Regions from separate parts of the Streptomyces sp. NPDC015171 genome, predicted to be linked through region 4. Evidence: riboswitches for the same ligand, from Rfam matches in the RefSeq annotation. Region 4 holds a riboswitch; each other region holds the start of a gene.
What was found. Region 4 has a riboswitch for cyclic di-AMP ahead of ACF073_RS25660 (M23 family metallopeptidase). Riboswitches for the same ligand answer to the same signal wherever they lie in the genome.
Positions count from the first base shown of each region.

Region 1 (4,987 bases), on a different contig from region 4:
GATGGCGCCGACCGTGGTGCCGGACTGCTTGGGCCGGATCAGCAGCTTGTAGGCGTCGCGGCCGGCGACCTGCGCGGTGCCGTCGACGGTGACGGACGTGGTGTCGTCCACCGACTTCAGCGCCTCGTCGGCGAAGTCCTTGGGCGTGGCCGGGGGCTCGGCACCGCGGCCCTTGCCGGAGCCGGCGGCCGTGGAGTGGAAGACCTGGTTGCTCTTGCTGTCGTAGCCCCAGACGTTCTTGCCGTCGTGGATCAGGCTGTACTCGGCGCCGCTCTCCAGCAGCGAGAGCTTCTGCCGGTCGGGGCCGTCGGCGGCGACGCGCAGGGTGTGCGTTCCGGTGACCAGCTCGGTGAGCTTGGTCTGCGGGTCGGCGGAGGAGCCGTCGCCCGAGCCCCGGGCGGCGCCGGAGAGCAGGCCGTTCTCCAGGCCGCCGAGGTCGGGCAGGCCGAGGTCGGTGCTGATCTTCACCGTGCCGGACAGCTGCTGCACGTCCGACTTGGCGATCTTCTCGATGAGCTGCTGTGCGCTGATCTTCGGCAGGTCGGGGTCGCCGGAGTCGGCGAGCGCCGGGACCAGCCCGATCGTGGCCGCCGCCACCCCCACCACCGCGACCGGGACCGCGTACCGGGCGGCCTTGCGCCGGCCGGAGGGCGCGTCCTCGTCCCGGGCGGCGCTCAGTGCGTCGTCGGATTCGTACGGTGCCATGTGTGCCTTACCTCCGTCGTCGGCGGCGGCTGTCCTCACGCTGGTCCACCTGAGCCGCCATTCTCACCCGAATCGGTGAGGAGTGGTGATTTCCGTGGTTTCCATCTGACCAAATCGGCCGTGAGGAAGCGTCAGACCGTGGAGCCAACTGCGTCTACTCCTGCGGTATGACATAGGAAGGCGACATCTCCACCCGACCCGTAGGGGTCGGGCCGGGGGGGTGCCGTGCGCGGCGGTGTCCGGCCGGGTCAGCCGGCCCGGTGCACCACCGCGTCGCACAGCTCCAGCAGCGCCGCCTTGGCGTCGCACTCGCGCAGCGGGGCCAGCGCGGCCCGCGCCTCCTCCGCGTACCGGACGGTGTCCCGGCGGGCCTGCTCCAGCGCGGGGTGCGCGCGCAGGGCGGTCAGCGCCTCCGCGTGCCGGCCGTCGTCACTGAGGTCGGAGTCCAGCAGCTCGCACAGCGCGAGGTCCTCGGCGAGGCCCAGCCGGGCGGTCCGCTCGCGCAGCCGGAGCACCGGCAGGGTCGGGACGCCCTCGCGCAGGTCGGTGCCCGGGGTCTTGCCGGACTCGTGGGAGTCGGAGGCGATGTCCAGGACGTCGTCCGCGAGCTGGAAGGCGACTCCCAGCCGTTCGCCGTACTGGGTGAGTACGTCGACGACCGTCTCGTCCGCGCCGGACATCATCGCGCCGAACCGGCACGCCACCGCCACCAGGGAGCCCGTCTTGCCGCCGAGCACGTCCAGGTAGTGCTCGACCGGGTCGCGCCCGTCCGAGGGACCCGCGGTCTCCAGGATCTGACCGGTGACCAGCCGCTCGAAGGCCAGGGCCTGCACCCGGACCGCCTCGGGGCCGAGGTCGGCGAGGATCTGGGAGGCGCGGGCGAAGAGGAAGTCGCCGGTGAGGACGGCGACGGAGTTGTCCCAGCGGGTGTTGGCGCTGTCCACGCCGCGCCGCACGGCCGCCTCGTCCATGACGTCGTCGTGGTAGAGCGTGGCGAGGTGGGTCAGCTCCACGACCACGGCCGACGGCACGACGCCCGGCGCGTAGGGGTCGCCGAACTGGGCGGCGAGCATCACGAGAAGTGGCCGGAAACGCTTCCCTCCGGCCCGTAGGAGGTGCTGCGCGGCCTCCGTGATGAACGGGACCTCGCTCTTGGTGGCCTCGAGCAAGCCTTCCTCGACAGCCGCCAATCCGGCCTGGACATCGGCTTCCAGAGCCTGGTCCCGCACGCTCAGCCCGAACGGCCCGACGACGGTCACGAGGGGTCTCCTGTCTGCTGGTGTCTGCTGGCGATTACGCGGTTTGTCGATAGGTCGTTGCCCTCACTCAAGTCAGCGTATCCGGTCCCGTTTCGATCACCGATAGCGCCCACCGGTCCAGCCCGGGCGGTATCGGACCATGACCGCCATGGTTTTGATCAGATGGTAATAACGGACATTTATCGACTTAACAGTAATCCGAGCACCGTGTCGTGACCTCTCCAGGCCCCCCTTTCGGTCACTCTCCCCCCATCGACCACTACGGCAACGACACGCACCACATCCCGGCTTCCACCATTAGTCCGACTTCAGGCGTGAATCCCTCTAATCCCTCATGTCTGATTTGCAGGGTTTTGCCATTTCGTGAATTGGGTCACTCGCCCCAGGGGTCCACTTCACTCCCCCGGACCCCCACCACCCCTTGCCGCGTCGGCGAGTTGAGGATTGGCAACCGCAAAGGATCAAGCGCCTCATACGGCGTCGATCAAGGTCAAATGGCGCATTGCGTGAATCCGGTACTTGTTCCCGACATGTGCGGTCGCATACGTTCCGGGCCGTCGGGCGGACGCCTAATCCTGCCGCCGCCCGCATAACCCATCGACGAACTCATTCGTACGGCAGGAGCGGGGGACCCAGGTAAGCCGCCGGACCGGAACGGCCCATGCCGCACCGGAACGGCTCGGGGTGAAGCCGTGCCCTCCCCAGGCACGGCCGGGCACCTCCCCGCCCGAACCCGACAGCTCACCTCGTAGGCGCCGGAGAGGAATCCCCCATGCTCGCTGCCGCTCAGCACCGCCGCACCCGCCTCGTCCGCACCCTCGCCGCCGTCGGATCCGGCGCGGCCCTCCTCGTCCTGCCGCTCATCGGCGCGACCAGCGCCTCCGCGACCACCGGCACCACCACGACGGCCGCCACCACCCCCGCCGGATACCCGAACAACCTCGACGGCTGGATCCGCGAGTCGCTCGCGATCATGAGCGAGAAGAAGATCCCGGGCACCTACAACGGCATCTACCGCAACGTCATCCGGGAGTCCTCGGGCAACCCGGCGGCCATCAACCTCTGGGACTCCAACGCCGCCAAGGGCATCCCGTCCAAGGGCCTGCTCCAGGTCATCGACCCGACGTTCAACGCCTACCACGTCGCCGGAACCTCGTTCGACATCTACGACCCGGTCGCGAACATCACCGCCGCCTGCAACTACGCGGCCGCGCGGTACGGCTCGATCGACAACGTCTTCAGCGCGTACTGACAGCCGCGGGCCGGCACCCGGCAGGCCCGGCCGGCCGGCACTCGGCCCCGACACCCGGCAGGCCCGGCCGACCGGCACCCGGCCCCCGGCAGGTCCGATCGGCCCGATCCGCCCGATCGGCCGGTGGCTACTGAGGTGCCGGTCAGTCGGTCGGGAACAGTCTTTCGAGGACGACGGCGATGCCGTCGTCCTCGTTCGACAGGGTGATCTCGTCGGCCACCGCCTTGAGTTCGGGATGGGCGTTGGCCATGGCGACACCGCGTCCGGCCCAGCCGAACATCGGGATGTCGTTGGGCATGTCGCCGAAGGCCAGCGTCCGCGCGGCGCCGATCCCAAGTCGTTCGGCGGCCAGCGCGAGGCCGGTCGCCTTCGTCACCCCGCTCGGCTGGAGTTCCACGGTGCCGGGCCCCGACATGGTGACCGTCGCCAGCGAACCCACCGCCGCGCGCGCCACGGCCGCCAACGCGTCGTCGGACAGGGACGTATGCCGCAGCAGCACCTTGCTGATGGGCGCGCACCACAGGTCGTCGCGGCGGGCGACGCGCACCGCGGGCAGGGTCGGGTGGGGCATCCGGTAGCCGGGCTCGATCAGCGTGAGTCCGTCCACGCCGTCCTGGTCGACCGCCGCGTAGACCTGCCCCACCTCCGCCTCGATCTTGCCGAGCGCGGTCTCGGCCAGTTCCCGGTCCAGCCGAACCGACCAGAGCAGGCGGTCGCCCCCGGCGTCGTAGACCTGCGCGCCCTGCCCGCACACCGCGAGCCCGGTGCAGCCCAGGTCCGCGAGGAGGGGCCGTACCCGCGGGGCCGGGCGGCCCGTCACCACCAGGTGCCGGGCACCGGCCCGCGCCACCCGCGCGAGCGCGGCGAGCGACCGGTCGGAGACGGTGTCGTCGCCGCGCAGCAGCGTCCCGTCCAGGTCGGTGGCGATCAGTGCATATGCGGGGGTGGGTGCCATGACCAGAGAATACGGACACGGCGGCCCCCCGACTCACCTGCCGTTCCACGCACTTACGTGCTGTTCGCCCCCAAGTGGGGTCTGTAGGTGCCTTGATGGCGGTGTGGCGGCGGCTCGGCCAGGTGCGGCGGCGGCTCGGCCAGGTGCGGCGGTGGCTCGGCAGGGTGCGGCGGTGGCTCGGCCGGTGCGTCCCCGCGCGCCCAGGAGCGGGCGGGCGGGGACCGCGGCTGCCGGCGCCGCCGCTCAGCCGTGGGCGGCGGCCAGGTGCCGCGCCAGGCGCGGGGAGGCGAACTCCGTACCGCAGACGAACCGCATCACCGGACCGTAGGACGACGCGGCCGGCAGGCCGGTGAAGTACAGGCCGGGCACGGAGGACACATAGCCGGGGCCCAGCCGGGGCGTGCCGCGGCTCACCGCGAGCCGGGTGCGCAGCCCGTGGCCGAGGAAGTCCATCGCCGCGATGTCGACGCGATAGCCGGTCGCGGCGATGACATGGTCGGCGATGAGCCGTTCGGTGTGGCCGGGATGGGCGCGGACGGTGAGCACGGGGCTGCCGTCCCGGATCTCGGCGCCCTCCACCCGGGAGACGTCCCGCACCTGCACGGCGCTCTCGAAGCGTTCACGCAGCCACCAGGCGCCGAGCGGGCCGAGGACGCGGCGGACCAGGTGGTGGCGGACGGCCTCGGGCAGGTGGCGGTAGGAGTGCGGGTAATAGCTGAGCGCCCACAGGGACCAGGCGCGGCCGAACGGGGACTCGGGACGGAACCTCGGCTGCTTCCAGGGCGGGGCGCCGAAGGCCACCCGGCCGCGGCCGCG
Region 1 covers NZ_JBIBUO010000001.1:856,775-861,761, forward strand. Annotated here, with positions in the region: gene ACF073_RS03940 (outer membrane lipoprotein carrier protein LolA) at 1-705, opposite strand, end outside; gene ACF073_RS03945 (polyprenyl synthetase family protein) at 954-1,964, opposite strand; cyclic di-AMP (ydaO/yuaA leader) riboswitch at 2,553-2,732, shown strand; gene ACF073_RS03950 (transglycosylase SLT domain-containing protein) at 2,737-3,216, shown strand; gene ACF073_RS03955 (HAD family hydrolase) at 3,359-4,171, opposite strand; gene ACF073_RS03960 (NAD(P)-binding domain-containing protein) at 4,415-4,987, opposite strand, start outside.
Region 1: another riboswitch for cyclic di-AMP. It lies ahead of ACF073_RS03950 (transglycosylase SLT domain-containing protein); the one in region 4 lies ahead of ACF073_RS25660 (M23 family metallopeptidase).

Region 2 (4,987 bases), on a different contig from region 4:
GCCAGGCCCGAGCAGTCGAAGGCGTTCGGGCCTGTGGCGCCCCATACATAGGGGCTGCCGAGCTTGCCGTAGGCGTAGGCGACGGCCGCCGCGGCACGCCCGGTGGGGGCCGGGACGGAGCCGGCCGGGTCCAGCGGCTCCCGCGGGCCGGCGGCCGACCGGGAACCGCGTCCGGCCGTGCCCTCGGCGCCGGTGACCTCGGTGCGCTGCCGCGGGGGCAGCTGCGCCAGCAGCCGCCGGGCCTCGTCCAGCTTGCCCGTGACGGTCGTCTTCCGTCGTCTCAGCTCGGCCTGTCGTGACCGCAGCGACCGCAGCTCGACGCGCGCGGCACCGCGCAGCCGCTCGATCTCCCGCAGCTGTTGGCGCACCCGGGAGACGGCGGCGGCCTGCCGGTCGCCGGCACGCTCCGCGAACGCGGCGCCGTCCAGATAGCGGTCGGGGTCGCTGGAGAGGGCCAGCTGCCAGGCCGGGGCGATGGCGCCGTCCCGGTACTGCGCCGCGGCGAACGAACCCAGCGCGTCCCGGGCCGAGTTGAGCCTCTGCTGCCTGCGGGCGGCCTCGCCCTGGAGCGTGCTCACCCGCCGCTGCGCCGTGTCCGCCTTCTCCTTCGCCCCGTTGTACTTCTCGGTGGCGGCCTCGGCCTCCCGGTACAACGTGTCCACCTTGGCCTTCACCTGCCCCGGCGTCAGCTGCGGCTCGGCGTGTGCCGTCCCGTCGAAGCCGGTCGCGGTGGCCGCGCCCGCCAGGGCGAGCGTGGCCGCCGTCCGGGCCGTATGACCGCTGAGCGGGCGTTGCGAGGGCTTGCGGTGCGCTGCCACCTGGACCGTCACGTCCTTCCGTGCGACTCGTACGACCGAGTGTCAGTACGACCGAGTGTCCGTATGACCAGGAGGTCGGCACGGCCGGATGGCCGTGCGACCGGGCGGTCAGTGGGCCCCGCGGCGGCCCGCACAGGGGGAGTGGGCCGCCGCCGGGCTTTCTCGGCGCTGGCGGCCGACTGCCGCCCCCGGTCCGGGCGGCTGGGGGAGCCGGTCACCTGGGGGAGGACGCTAGGCCGGACGGTGACGAGAAGGTAACGCGGTGTACGGAACTGGTTCCGACGGACCGGGAAGTGACCGGATGTGATCGCGTCGCCGGACTGGAGTCGACATGTTCACGCAGCGTGGTGACCGAAGCGCGGAAAGGGGGACAGGCGAGGGCCGTGGGCTGCTATGGGGCGGATATATGCACGTTCTCCGGAGTCGTCGCGAAGGCGCCGTCACCGCCTGTCACCACCACCCGTCACCCCTGCCGGGTGGAAGTGCTTTCCCGACTGCCTGTGGGAGGGGTCGCGCGCCCGCGACGGGGCCCGGATCCGCCCGCACGGTCCGACCGCAGCCCTCGCGAGCCCGGCTCCGGCAGGGCGGGACGGCCCGCATCGCTCGAACACCCCGGAACGGCACCCTGCCGTCCCTGGGGCCGCTGCCCACGAATAGGCTCCGGCCCCATGGACGTACTCATCCATCTCTTCGTCGGCCTGCACATCATCGGTATCGCCGCGCTGCTCGGCGGTTTCCTCACCCAGATGAAGGCGATGGGCCGGGGCACGGCCCGGTTCGTGCCCGGGATGCTGCACGGAGCGCTGACCATGCTGGTGACCGGCGTGGCCCTGGTCGGCCTCAACCAGGCCGACGACCACCACGTCAACAACATCAAGATCGGCGTGAAGCTGGCTCTGCTGATCGTGATCCTCGGCCTGGTCTACGTGAAGCGCGACGAGGAGCGGGTCGACAAGGGCCTCTTCGGGCTGGTCGGCCTGCTGACCACGGCCAACATCTTCATCGCCGTCCTCTGGACCTGATCCGGCCCCGTCCTTCGACGCGCCCCGGGGTCAGTCCGGCCGCACCACGCTGTGGACGGCCGCCTCACCGGCGGCGGTGACCGGCTCCTCCCGCACGTACGCGCCCGGTCTGGGTGCGTGGATCATCATGCCGTCGCCCGTGCACAGCCCGACGTGGCTGACGTCGTCGTGGAAGAAGACGAGGTCGCCGGGGCGGGCCTGCGCGGCCGGGACCGGGGTGCCGGCGGCGGCCTGCTCGCGTGCGGTGCGCGGGAGGGTGACGCCGGCGGACTTCCAGGCGGCCTGGGTGAGGCCCGAGCAGTCGTAGGAGCCGGGACCGGCGGCGCCCCACACGCACGGCTTGCCGAGCTGGGCGCGGGCGAAGGCGATGGCCTTCCTGGCCTTGGTCGCGTACGCGCCGGAAGGCGTGCCGGGGGCCTGGGAGGTCTGCCGCGACAGCAGCACGCGCGCGTGGGCGAGCTTTTTCTGCACGCTGGCCTTGGCCGTCTTCGGGCCGCTCGCGGCGTCCCCCGGCAGGCTGTCCGCGGGCGCTCCGGCGGCGGTGGCGGGGGCGGCGTCCACGGCGGGCGGGGCCACGGCGGTGCCCCGGGGGGACGTAGAGATGCCGCCCCGGCCGTGGACCGGCGGCGCGACGGCCGCGTCCTGGACCGACGGGATGCCGGCGGCGTGCCGGGCCGAGGGGATGCCGGCGGCGCCCTGGAACGACGGAGCGAGCGCCGCGTCCTGGAGCGTCGGGACACCGGCCGTGTCCCGGACCGACGGGATGCCGCCTGTCTCCCGTGCGAGCGGTATTCCGCCCGTGTCCCCTACGAGCGGTATCCCGCCCGTGTCCCGCAGGGGCGACCCGGCGGCGGTGTCCGGGGCGGACAGGGTGCCCCGCTGGGCCGGGACCGCGCCGCGCTGGGTGGGCAGGGCGCGGTGCCGGGCGCGTCGGGCGACCTCGTCGCGCAGGCGCTGGAGGCTGTCCGCGCGTCGCCGCGGGGCCTCGGCCTCGTCGGTGCGGTCGGCGCGGTCGGTGCGGTCGGTACGGGCTGCCCGCTCGGTGCGCGCGTTCCGCTCGCCCCGCTCGGCCCGCTCCCTGTCGGTGGCGGACGTCTCGGCCGCCGACTCCGCCCGGCGGTACAGGTCGTCGATCTTCCGCTCGATCTCCTCCCGGCTCGGCCTGCCCTGACCGCCCGTGGCCGCGGGCGCGGCCTCGGCGGTCTGGGAGAACACGGCCACGGAGGTGAGGGCGGCGGTGGCGAGGGCGGGGGTGCGGATGCCCGCCCCGTGGGTTCCGCCGGGGCGCGGCTTGCGGTGCGACGCCAAGGGTGGCGACTCCTTCCGTGCTCCGCCTACCGGGTTAGCTGTCGGGTTCGGGCGGGTGCTTGGAAGGGTTGCCCTACGGCGTCGTCCCGGGCGGGAGTCGGCCGATTCACCCCAGGATCGGTGGGTCCCCGGCTCCGCGCACCGTGCGGGGTGCGCCGGACTCGGCGGAGGCCGCGCGGCCCGGCGAGGTTCGCCGGAGTGGGGTCGTGCGGCCTGACGGAAACCTAGCCAACTCGTGTGTCTTCTGTGAAGGTTGGTGCGAGGTATGTCCGATACATTTCTGTGACCTGAGGCAGGTTTCACGCGCGCGTGACCAGGTGCTTCCACTGGGTGAGCGGCCCGCGGGCGCTGTCGGGGCGACGGCCGACTGTCCGGGAATCGGGCCATGTTCCGGGGACGGCGACCGGTTGTCGGTGGGGCACCCTAGACTCGGAGAGCGATGAGCAGCCTCTTTGACGACAGCTTCCTGGCGGACCTCCAGGCCCCTCGCGGGCGCGAGGAGGAGCTTCCGCCGCCGCCCGAGGACGATCACGCTCCGGAGCCGCTTCCGGACGATCTGTTCGGCGGGAAGTTCGACGTGCCGCCGGACCGGGACGGCTACTACCGCGATGGCGCCCCGCGCCCCGCGCTCGACCCGGCGGCGCTCCTGGAGGGGCTGAACGAGAACCAGCGCGCCGCCGTCGTGCACGCCGGCTCCCCGCTGCTCATCGTCGCCGGTGCCGGCTCCGGCAAGACCCGCGTGCTCACCCACCGCATCGCCCACCTGCTCGCCGAGCGGCATGTGCACCCGGGCCAGATCCTCGCGATCACCTTCACCAACAAGGCCGCCGGCGAGATGAAGGAACGTGTCGAGCAGCTCGTCGGCCCGCGCGCGAACGCGATGTGGGTGATGACCTTCCACAGCGCGTGCGTGCGGATCCTGCGTCGCGAGTCGAAGAAGCTCGGCTTCACCTCGTCGTTCTCGATCTACGACGCCGCCGACAGCAAGCGCCTGATGGCCCTGGTCTGCCGCGATCTGGACCTCGACCCCAAGCGCTTCCCGCCCAAGTCCTTCAGCGCCAAGATCAGCAACCTGAAGAACGAGCTGATCGACGAGGAGGACTTCGCCGCCCAGGCCACCGACGGCTTCGAGAAGACCCTCGCCCAGGCCTACGCCCTGTACCAGTCGCGGCTGCGCGAGGCGAACGCGCTGGACTTCGACGACCTGATCATGACGACGGTCAACCTGCTGCGCGCCTTCCCGGACGTCGCCGAGCACTACCGCCGCCGCTTCCGGCACGTCATGGTCGACGAGTACCAGGACACCAACCACGCCCAGTACGCGCTGGTGCGCGAGCTGGTCGGCACTGGCGGACGGGCCGCCGAGGACCTCGGCGTACCGCCCGGCGAGCAGGACCTCCCGCCCGCCGAGCTGTGCGTGGTCGGTGACGCGGACCAGTCGATCTACGCCTTCCGGGGCGCGACGATCCGCAACATCCTCCAGTTCGAGGAGGACTACCCGAACGCGACGACGATCCTGCTGGAGCAGAACTACCGCTCCACGCAGACCATCCTGTCCGCCGCCAACGCGGTCATCGAGCGCAATGAGTCCCGGCGCCCGAAGAACCTCTGGACCAACGCCGGCCAGGGTGCGCGGATCACCGGCTACGTCGCCGACACCGAGCACGACGAGGCCCAGTTCGTCGCCGACGAGATAGACCGTCTCACGGACGCCGGCGACGCCAAGGCGGGCGATGTGGCCGTTTTCTACCGCACCAACGCCCAGTCCCGAGTCTTCGAAGAGATCTTCATCCGCGTCGGCCTGCCCTACAAGGTCGTCGGCGGAGTCCGCTTCTACGA
Region 2 covers NZ_JBIBUO010000001.1:674,934-679,920, reverse strand. Annotated here, with positions in the region: gene ACF073_RS03045 (NlpC/P60 family protein) at 1-818, opposite strand, end outside; gene ACF073_RS03040 (hypothetical protein) at 1,487-1,840, shown strand; gene ACF073_RS03035 (NlpC/P60 family protein) at 1,871-3,148, opposite strand; cyclic di-AMP (ydaO/yuaA leader) riboswitch at 3,157-3,325, opposite strand; gene pcrA (DNA helicase PcrA) at 3,588-4,987, shown strand, end outside.
Region 2: another riboswitch for cyclic di-AMP. It lies ahead of ACF073_RS03035 (NlpC/P60 family protein); the one in region 4 lies ahead of ACF073_RS25660 (M23 family metallopeptidase).

Region 3 (4,987 bases), on a different contig from region 4:
GCGGTGAGCACGCGCGCGGCCGGGCCCCGGACCGCGCTGGAGCGGTCCGGGGCCCGGTCCGCGGGTCAGGCCACGGAGGCGATGCGCATCTTGATGTCGTCCGGCGACAGCGCGCCCTTGGCGGTCACGTGGTCGCCGGAGGACTCGCCGCGCAGCCGCCGCCCGATCCAGGGGACGAGGAACTCGCGCGCCCACTGGACGTTGTCACGGCGGATCTCCAGGGTGCCCCGCTGCGGCAGCGGCGGCCACGGCTGCTCCGGGTCGGCCGGCACGTCCAGGCCGAGTGCCTGCCCCGCGCGCAGCGCCACGCGCGTGTGCCCCTCGGGCGAGAGGTGCAGCCGGTCGCTGTCCCACGCCCTGCGGTCCCGCACGGACTTGAGGGACCACAGGTCGAGCACGGGGCAGCCGTACCGGTCGGCGATGGCGCGGACATGCCCGTTGTAGGTGGCGATCTTGCCGCGCAGGTGTTTGAGCACGGGGACGCCGCGGGTGTCGAAGCCGGTGGTCACCAGGACCGTGCCGGCGGCCTCGGTCAGCCGGGCCACGGCGCGCTCGAAGCGCTCGGCCACCTCGTCCGGGTCGGTGCCCGGGCGGATGATGTCGTTGCCGCCCGCGCAGAAGGAGATCAGGTCCGGGGCCATGCCCGCGGCCTGCGGAAGCTGGTCTTCCATGATCTGGTCCAGCAGCTTCCCGCGCACGGCGAGATTGGTGTACTGGAAGTCGCCCTCGGGACGCCGGTCGGCGAGCAGCACCGCGAGCCGGTCGGCCCAGCCCACGAACGCCCCGTCGGGGCCGGGATCGCCGACGCCCTCGGTGAAGCTGTCCCCCACCGCCACGTACGACCCGATCACTGATCTGCTGTCATTCTTCGAATCGTCTGCCACGTCGGACCATGATTCCCCTTCGGATGTGACCTACGCGACCGTAGGCGGGGGTTGACGAACGGTGAGATGAGCCACTCGTAAAGAATTTGCCATCCAGGAATACACATGATCTCCGGGCTGTTGGACGCGGACACACCAAAGGCCGGACCCGGGGATCGGGGTCCGGCCTTCGGCGGCGTGTCAGGCAGGTGGTGCGGGGGGAGCGCTCAGCCGACGGCGACGCCGTGCGAGCGGAGGTAGGCGACCGGGTCCACGTCCGAGCCGTACTCGGGCGTGGTGCGGATCTCGAAGTGCAGGTGCGGTCCGGTCACGTTGCCGGTGGCGCCGGACAGGCCGATCTGCCGGCCGGGGCTCACGCTCTGGCCGGCCGAGACGGAGAGCTGCGAGAGGTGGGCGTACTGGGCGTAGTGGCCGTCGTTCAGCTTGATGACGACCTGGTTGCCGTACGCGCCGCCCCAGCCGGCGGAGACGACGGTGCCCGCGGCGACGGCCTTGAGCGGGGTGCCGGTCGGTACGACGAAGTCGACGCCGGTGTGGTAGCCGCTGGACCACATGCTGCCGGCGACGTGGTAGTTGGTGCCGACGGTGGCGCCGGTCACCGGGAGGAGGTAGCCGGTGGCGGAGGTGCGCGCGCTGCCGGACCCGGAGGTCTGGGCGGGCTGCGGGGCGGCGGGCTGGGCGGCGGGCGGTTGGGAGGGCCGCGCGGCGGCCGAGGGGTGCTGGGGGGCAGCGGACTCGGTGCGGGCCGGTGCGGCCTGCCGGCCGATGCTGAGCTTCAGGCCCGGGTGGATGAGCGACGGGTCGGCGCCCACGGCCTGCCGGTTGTCGGCGTAGAGCCGCTGCCAGCCACCGCCGACGTGCTGCTCCTCCGCGATCTTCGCAAGGCAGTCACCGCCGCGCACGGTGTAGGTGCGCACACCCGCGCCCGACTGGGCCGAGGTCTTCTTCGTCGTTTCCGGAAGGGACTGCACGGCCTTTCCGGAGACCGGCTGCGCGGCGGGGGCGGCGTGCGCTCCGGCGGCTCCGAGGAGCGGCAGGGCCAAGGCGGCACCGCCGGTTCCGGCGGCGGCTATGGAGCGAGAAAAACGCGGGGTCTTGGGACGTCGGTGCTTACCCTTGGCGGGCATGGCGCGATTCCTCTCCGGCGCCTGCGAGGTCAGCTGTCGGGTTCGGGCTGGAGCTGCCCGGCCGTGCGCGCACGGCTGCACCCCTAGCCTGTCGCGGAGACCGGACAGGCAGTCGTACCCGGGTCCCCCGCTCCTGCCGGCACGGGTCACATGTCAGGGGACTCCGGGCGGCGGCAGGATTCGGCGTTCCGACCGGATTGAGGGCGAAGGTAGGCGAGCAAGACGCGTGGAAACAAGCGACAGATTCCCGTTGTCCGTGTTTCGACTGATCACGGACGAAAATCCATGGTCACCCAGCGTGAATTCCCGCGTCTCCGCGCGCCCGTTCCGCTTTTCCCGTACGGCTATTACGTGGACATGACGCGCGACGCACGGTCACGGATATGACGCTGCTCACGCACTGCTCGGCCATGACGCCTCATTCCACGGCGAGTTTGGACGAAGGCATCAATTCGGGCAGATGGCTCAGATGCGGTGCAGTCGGATAACCGTCGCGTCCAGGTCGCCCGTGAGCCCGGTGCGCAGTCCATGGTGCAGCAGAACGGCCCCTCGGTACACTTCGCCCGTTTCACGGCATTCATACGATGCCGTCGGGTCGAGTCCGCGCAGCCGCAGCGCCGGCGCCGGCTCGCCGAAGCTCTGCGCCTGGAGCCAGGCGAGGACGACCGTCTCCGCTCCTCGCACGTACTGGACGGCGCTCAGGCCGCCCGCCGGGGGCCGCAGCCGGTACAGCTCGCCGTGCTGCACGACCGGCCGGATCTCCTTGTACAGCTCCACCCACCGCCGGGCCTCGGCCAGCTCCCGCGCGCTCCACTCCGTCAGGTCGCCGCCGACCCCGAGCACGCCCGCCATGGCGCTGACGAACCGGAAGCGCAGGGAGCTGGAACGCCCGTTGAGCTGGGTGTTGGGGCTGTCGGTGACCCAGGCGGCCATCACGCGCGCGGGATGGATCTGGCTGAAGCCGTGCTGGATGGCGAGCCGGTCCAGCGGGTCGGTGTTGTCGGAGGTCCACACCTGGTCGGTGCGGCTCAGCACCCCCAGGTCGATCCGGCCGCCGCCGCCCGAGCAGGACTCGAAGGCGACCTGGGGGTGCGCGGCCCGCAACCGGTCCAGCAGGGCGTACAGGGCGCGGACGTGGTCCACCCAGAGGCGCTGCGGGTACGGCTCCCCCGGCCAGCCGGCGTCGGTGAAGCAGCGGTTGAAGTCCCACTTGACGTAGTCGACCGGGGCGCTGGACAGCAGGGTGTCCAGCTGCTCCCACAGATACTCCTGGACATCCTCGCGGGCGAGGTTGAGAACGAGCTGATTGCGCAGTTCCGTCCGCTTGCGTCCCGTCTGGTGCTGGACCCAGTCGGGGTGGGCACGGTACAGCTCGCTGTCCGCGTTGACCATCTCGGGCTCCACCCAGATGCCGAACCGCATGCCCAGGCCGTGCACCTGGTCGGCGAGGGGCTTGAGACCGTGCGGGAACCGGTCGGGGTTGGGCGTCCAGTCGCCGAGGCCCGCGTGGTCGCTGGTGCGGGCGCCGAACCAGCCGTCGTCCACCACGAACAGCTCGACGCCGATTTCGGCGGCCCGGCGGGCCAGGGCGGCCTGCTGCTTCTCGGAGATGTCGAAGGTCGTCGCCTCCCAGGAGTTGAACAGCACCGGGCGGTCCCGGTCGGCCCCCGGGATCACATGGGCGCGCTGATAGGCGTGCCAGGTGCGGCTCGCGCCGCCGAAGCCGCCGTCGCTCCACAGGCCCGCGAAGACCGGGGTGGTGTACGACTCACCGGGCGCGAGGAGCAGCAGCCCGGAGTCGTCGTGGCCGGCGCCGCCGGTGATCTGCACGCGCGCGTCCGGGAGTTGGGCGACGGCGATGCGCCAGGAGCCGGACCAGCCGAGCGCGCAGCCGTAGACCTCGCCGCGTTCCTCGGTGGCGTCGGTGTCGAGGGCGACCCAGGGCAGGTGCTGGTGGCCGGTGTGGCCGCGGCGGCTGCCGATGACCTTCTCGCCGTAGGTGAGGGGGGCGGTGGTGAGCCGGGACTCGGCGGCCCAGCGGCCGTGCAGCTGGGACAGCCGCCAGCCCTCGCGGTCGGGCAGGGTCCAGGTGGCCGCGTCCGCCCGCAGCAGCTCCACGCGCGAGCTGCCGCCGTTCTGGACGGTCACCCAGCGCTCGACGACGTCGCCGCGCATCCGGTAGTGCAGCGTGATGCCCACGCCGTCGTCGTCGAAGCGCAGCCGCAGCTCGTCGCCCTCCGCGCGGTAGGACTCGAAGCGCCACTCGGTGCCGCGGCGCTCGTCGGTGCGCACGGAGAGAGCGGGGCGGACGAAGCGGGGGCCGCCCTCGACGGGGTACTCCTCGCGGCCGTCGAGGGGGGACTCGAAGGCCCAGTAAGCGGGCAGCGGGTGTGCCGCGAGCGCCTCGGCGTCGGCGAGGGCGATCCGCGGCCCCCAGTGCAGGTGCAGCAGCTCGTCCGCTGCGGTGAGGTGCAGGGCATAGCTGCTGCCGGGGCCCGACAGGAGCCAGGTACGACCGTCTTCGGCGATGTCCACCATCGAGACCTCACAGGTGCCAACAGATCCGCTCAAGTGCCAACATCATCAAGGGCCGCGGACCCTGCTGACAATGCCTGTGGACAACTCATTGCCCCAGGAAACCGATGCCGTATGGTCGACTGAGCGCCCACCGCCGAGCAGCGGCGGCGGGGCCGACCGGGAGGAGCCCCTCGTGACGCAGCAGGTCCCGTCGACCGAGCCGGAGCTGGCCGGCGTCCGCAACTTCCGCGACGTGGGCGGACTGCCCACCGTGGACGGGCGGCGGGTGCGCCACGGAGTGCTGTACCGCAGCGGTCATCTCGCGCACGCGACCGAGGAGGACGCGGCCTTCCTCGCCTCCCTGGGCCTGCACACGATCTTCGACTTCCGCAACGCCGCCGACCAGAGGCTGGAAGGCCCCGATGTCGCGCTGCCCGGGGTGCGGAACGTGAATCTGCC
Region 3 covers NZ_JBIBUO010000016.1:77,081-82,067, forward strand. Annotated here, with positions in the region: gene ACF073_RS33270 (TetR/AcrR family transcriptional regulator) at 1-7, shown strand, start outside; gene ACF073_RS33275 (SGNH/GDSL hydrolase family protein) at 66-851, opposite strand; gene ACF073_RS33280 (peptidoglycan DD-metalloendopeptidase family protein) at 1,091-2,011, opposite strand; cyclic di-AMP (ydaO/yuaA leader) riboswitch at 2,017-2,170, opposite strand; gene ACF073_RS33285 (alpha-galactosidase) at 2,477-4,549, opposite strand; gene ACF073_RS33290 (tyrosine-protein phosphatase) at 4,722-4,987, shown strand, end outside.
Region 3: another riboswitch for cyclic di-AMP. It lies ahead of ACF073_RS33280 (peptidoglycan DD-metalloendopeptidase family protein); the one in region 4 lies ahead of ACF073_RS25660 (M23 family metallopeptidase).

Region 4 (4,987 bases):
CCCTGCCGTACGTGCTGCTGTCCGCCGCCGTCTCCCTCGACGGCTACCTGGACGACACCGGCCCCGAACGGCTCCTGCTGTCCAGCCCGGCCGACTTCGACCGGGTCGACGAGGTGCGGGCCTCGGTCGACGCGATCCTCGTGGGCGCCGGCACGATCCGCGCCGACAATCCGCGCCTGCTGGTCAACTCCGCCGAGCGGCGCGCGGCCCGGAGCGCGGCGGGCCGGCCGGAGTACCCGCTGAAGGTCACCGTCACCGGCTCGGGCGAGCTCGACCCGGCCGCCCGCTTCTGGCACACCGGCGGCGAGAAGCTCGTGTACACCACCGACCGGGGCGCCGAACGGGCCGCCGCTCTCCTCGGGAGCACCGCCGGTGTCGTCCCGCTCGGGCCCGCGCTGGACTGGCGGGCCCTGCTGGCGCACCTGCACGACGAGCGCGGAGTCGGGCGCCTGATGGTGGAGGGCGGCGGCACGGTCCACACCCAGCTCCTCCAGCAGGGCCTCGCCGACGAACTCCAGCTGGTCCTCGCCCCGCTGTTCGTCGGCGACCCGGCGGCCCCGCGCCTCTTCGGCCCCGGCGGCTACCAGGGCGGACGCCTGCGCCTGCTGGACACCCGCCGGATCGAGGACGTCGTCCTCATGCGCTACGCGCCCACCGCCCCCGGCACCGGCGCAGCGGCCACCGCCGCCGACCGGCACTGGCTGCGCACGGCCTGCGAACTCGCCGCCCAGTGCCCGCCCTCGGCGACGGCGTTCAGCGTCGGCGCGGTCGTCGTCGCCGCCGACGGCGCCGAGCTGGCCCGCGGCTTCTCGCGCGAGGGCGCCGACCCGGTGGTCCACGCGGAGGAGGCGGCCCTCGCGAAGACCGACCCGGCCGACCCGCGGCTGTCCGGCGCCACGGTCTACAGCAGCCTGGAGCCCTGTGCCCGCCGCGCCTCGCGCCCGGCGCCGTGTGCCGAGCTGATCCTGCGGGCCGGGGTGCGCCGGGTGGTCACCGCCTGGCGCGAGCCCGACACCTTCGTCGCCGGGGCCGACGGCACGGGCGTCCTGACCGCGGCGGGGGCGCGGGTCGTGGTCCTTGCGGAGCTGGAGGCTCTCGCCAAGGCGCCGAACGGACATCTGCTGGGGTGACGACAGCAATCAGGGCCCGGAATCCTCTTGGATTCCGGGCCCTGATTCTTCAGTAGCGGGGACAGGATTTGAACCTGCGACCTCTGGGTTATGAGCCCAGCGAGCTACCGAGCTGCTCCACCCCGCGTCGTTGTGTCTCTACTGTACGCCATGCTCAGGGCTTTCTGCACATCGGTTCCCGTGCGCCCCACGCGGCCGTCACCGAAGGTGATCGGACGGGCGCCCTCCGCATAACAACTGAGTCACCATCAAAACCTTCGGTGACTGCTGAACATTTCCGAGCCCCGGCCAACTCGCCCGACTTGCCTGGGTATCAGGCGATTAATCAACCGTCAAAAACGGTAATGATCAAGCCGAACGGCTTGGAAAGTGACTGGCAGGTCTATTAACGTTCGATAACGCAGCGCGGTCGTCCCAGCCGTCACAAGAGACGGCTCCGCGCGCACGCGCCGAGTCCCGCAAGGGAGCCGGGGAACCACCACCCTGGGGTGAATCACGCGGATGCCGAAGTGAACTCACGGAGTCCACGACAGGTATACGCGCGTAGGAGACCTTCCTGCTCCGAACCCGTCAGCTAACCCGGTAGGCGGAGGAAGGAAAGGAGCACGCCCGCGTGGCGTCCAACCGGCCTGTCCCCGAAGCCCTGCTCATACCGGAACAGCGCGATCCCGAAGCCTTCGGCCACGAGTCCCACGGCGGCTACGACGCCCACGGCGGCTACGACGCCCACGGCGCCTACGGTGCCTACCGCGCCGAAGAAGGCCCCTTCCAGGAGTGGAACCCCACCGCGGAGTCCGTCGCCCCGGTCCGCGGCCGGCACCGCGTCGCCAAGCAGCGCGGCGGCCTCGCCCGCAGCTCCACCGTCCTCGGCGTCGGCGTCATAGCGGCGGTCGGCGCGGGCGGCATGGCCAGCGCCAACACCGGCAAGCCGCCGGTGTCCATCTCGATGCCGGACCTGCCCTCCGTCGGCTCCCTCTTCGACGGCGGCTCCGCCGACGCGCAGCCCTCCGAGGCCGCGACCACCACGCTCAGCAGCGTCGGCGCGGCCTCCGCCGACACCGAGGACAACGCCGGAGCGGGCGAGACCCTGCGCAGCCGGATCATGGCCCAGGCCGAGCAGCAGCAGGGCCAGGCCGACAGCAAGGCCACCGCCGCCGCGCTCGCCGCCTCGCAGAAGCAGAGCGCCGACGCCGCAGCCAAGGCCGAGAAGGAGGCCGCCGCCCAGGCCGCCGAGGCCAAGGAGAAGGCGGAGGCCGACGCCGCGAAGAAGGCCGAGCGCAAGGCCGAGGCGGAGCGGCAGGCCAAGCTGGCCGAGCTGGCCAAGAAGTACTCGCTGCCGACCTCCTCGTACACGATCACCTCGACGTTCGGCCAGGCCGGCTCGATGTGGTCCTCCGGCTACCACACCGGTCTCGACTTCGCGGCGCCCACCGGCACCCTGATCAAGGCCGTGCACAGCGGCACGATCACCGAGGCGGGCTGGGCCGGCTCCTACGGCTACCGCACGATCCTCACCCTGGACGACGGCACCGAGCTGTGGTTCTGCCACCAGTCCTCGATCAGCGTCTCCGCCGGCCAGAAGGTCGCCACCGGCGAGGTCATCGGCCGCGTCGGCGCCACCGGCAACGTCACGGGCCCGCATCTGCACCTGGAGGTCCACCCGGGCGGCCAGGCCACCGGCATCGACCCGATGGCGTGGCTGCGGGGCAAGGGGCTCACCCCCTGACGCCACCGTGGCGAACGAGTGACTCCGCGGGAATCGGCGCCGGCGGCGGGATGCGATCATCCCCCGCCGGCGTTGTCATGACGTATGACGTCACTTCGTAAACTCGGCTCCTCCGACCTCGAGGTCTTCCCGCTCTCCCTCGGCGGCAACGTCTTCGGCTGGACCGCCGACGAGCAGACCTCCTTCGCCGTCCTCGACGCCTACACGGCGGCCGGGGGCAACTTCATCGACACCGCCGACGCCTACTCCGCCTGGATCGAGGGCAACAAGGGCGGCGAGTCGGAAACGATCATCGGCAGGTGGGCCAAGGCGCGCGGCAACCGCGCCGATGTCGTCATCGCGACCAAGGTCAGCCAGCACCCCGACTACCAGGGCCTGTCCGCCGCCAACATCAAGGCCGCCGCGGACGCCTCCCTGCGCCGCCTGGACACCGACTACATCGACCTCTACTACACCCACTTCGACAAGCCCGAGGTGCCGGTCGAGGAGATCATCGGCGCGCTGGACGAGCTGGTGAAGGCCGGCAAGGTCCGGCACATCGCCGCCTCGAACATCAGCGCCGAGCGCCTCCAGGAATCCCTCGACTTCTCCGACCGCGAGGGCCTGGCCCGCTACGTCGCCCTCCAGCCGCACTACAACCTGGTCTCCCGCGACACCTACGAGGGCCCGCTGCAGGACCTCGCCGCCCGCGAGGGCCTGTCCGCCGTGCCGTACTTCTCGCTGGCCTCGGGCTTCCTCACCGGCAAGTACCGGCCCGGCGCCACCGTGCAGAGCGCCCGCGCCGGCCGGGTGCGCGAATACGCGGACTCCGAGCGGGGCCAGCGGGTCCTCACGGCCCTGGACGAGGTCGCCGCGGCGCACGGGGCCCAGGTCGCCACGGTCGCGCTGGCCTGGCTGGCCGCCCAGCCGACGATCACCGCACCGATCGCCTCGGCCCGCACGGTGGACCAGCTGCCGGCGCTCCTCGGCGTGGCGGACCTGAAGCTGACGGACCAGGACATCACCACCCTGACCGAAGCCTCGGCCTGACCCGCCCCGCCGCGCACCCCGCGCGGCGTCACGATCCGGCGGTGCCGGACTCCCGCGGCCGCTACGGCTAGACCCGGTACGGGTTGTACGCGGGATACGGCACCGCCGGATACCCGTACGGCGCCGGCGCCCAGTGCACCGGCGCCGGAGCGGACGTCCTCGACGCGTACTCCAGGGCCGGCCGGGCCAGCTCGCGCCGCTTCCACAGCTCGTCCAGCAGCTCCCGCTCGCGGACGGTGAAGTCGGCCCCGGCCTTGCCCGCGCGGCCCCGGTGCCGCAGGAACGCCAGCGAGGTGGCGTACGCCTCGTACTGCGCCACCGCCCGCGCCGCCGGGCGCCCGTGGTGGTGGCGGACGTAGTCCCGGGCCATCCGCCGCGCCCGCATCGACCCGAGCGCGAACGGCTCGGCCGGCCCCAGCCACCCGGCCAGCACATACGCCGGCAGCTCCGTCCGCACGGTCCGCAGCTCCCGCTGCCGGGTCCGGACCGCCAGCCAGGTCAGCAGCGCGAAGGACGGCACCATGAAGGCGGCGTAGACGGCGAAGAAGCCGTACGGGCCGAAGGTGGAAGAGCCGTTCCAGAAGGCGTGCATGCTCATCGCCAGCAGCAGTCCGCCGGCCGGCAGCAGGACCCGCCGCACCCGCTGCCGTTCGGCGGACAGCGCGGCGATGCCGAAGCCGATGCCGGTGAGGACGGTGAACAGAGGGTGCGCGAACGGTGACATCACGATGCGCACGAAGAAGGTGGCGGCGGTGACGGAGGCGATGCCGCGGTCGCCGGTGAGCTGGTCGGTCCCGAAGGCCGTGCCGAGATAGAGGATGTTCTCGGTGAACGCGAAGCCGGTGGCGGTGATCCCGGCTATCACCACCCCGTCCACGATCCCGGTGAAGTGGCGCCTGCGGAAGAGGAACACCAGCAGCACGGCGGCGGCCTTGGCGGACTCCTCCACGATCGGCGCTATCACGGTGGCGCCGAGCGTGTCGGCACTGGCCGGATCAGCGGTCGAGGTGGCTATCCACTTGGTCGCGAAGCTGTTGGCGACGATGGCTATCAGCGCCGCCGCACAGGCCCCCCAGGCGAAGGAGAAGACCAGGTTCCGCCA
Region 4 covers NZ_JBIBUO010000010.1:19,422-24,408, reverse strand. Annotated here, with positions in the region: gene ACF073_RS25670 (dihydrofolate reductase family protein) at 1-1,130, shown strand, start outside; tRNA gene ACF073_RS25665 (tRNA-Met) at 1,184-1,257, opposite strand; cyclic di-AMP (ydaO/yuaA leader) riboswitch at 1,568-1,736, shown strand; gene ACF073_RS25660 (M23 family metallopeptidase) at 1,744-2,856, shown strand; gene ACF073_RS25655 (aldo/keto reductase) at 2,941-3,885, shown strand; gene ACF073_RS25650 (PrsW family intramembrane metalloprotease) at 3,953-4,987, opposite strand, start outside.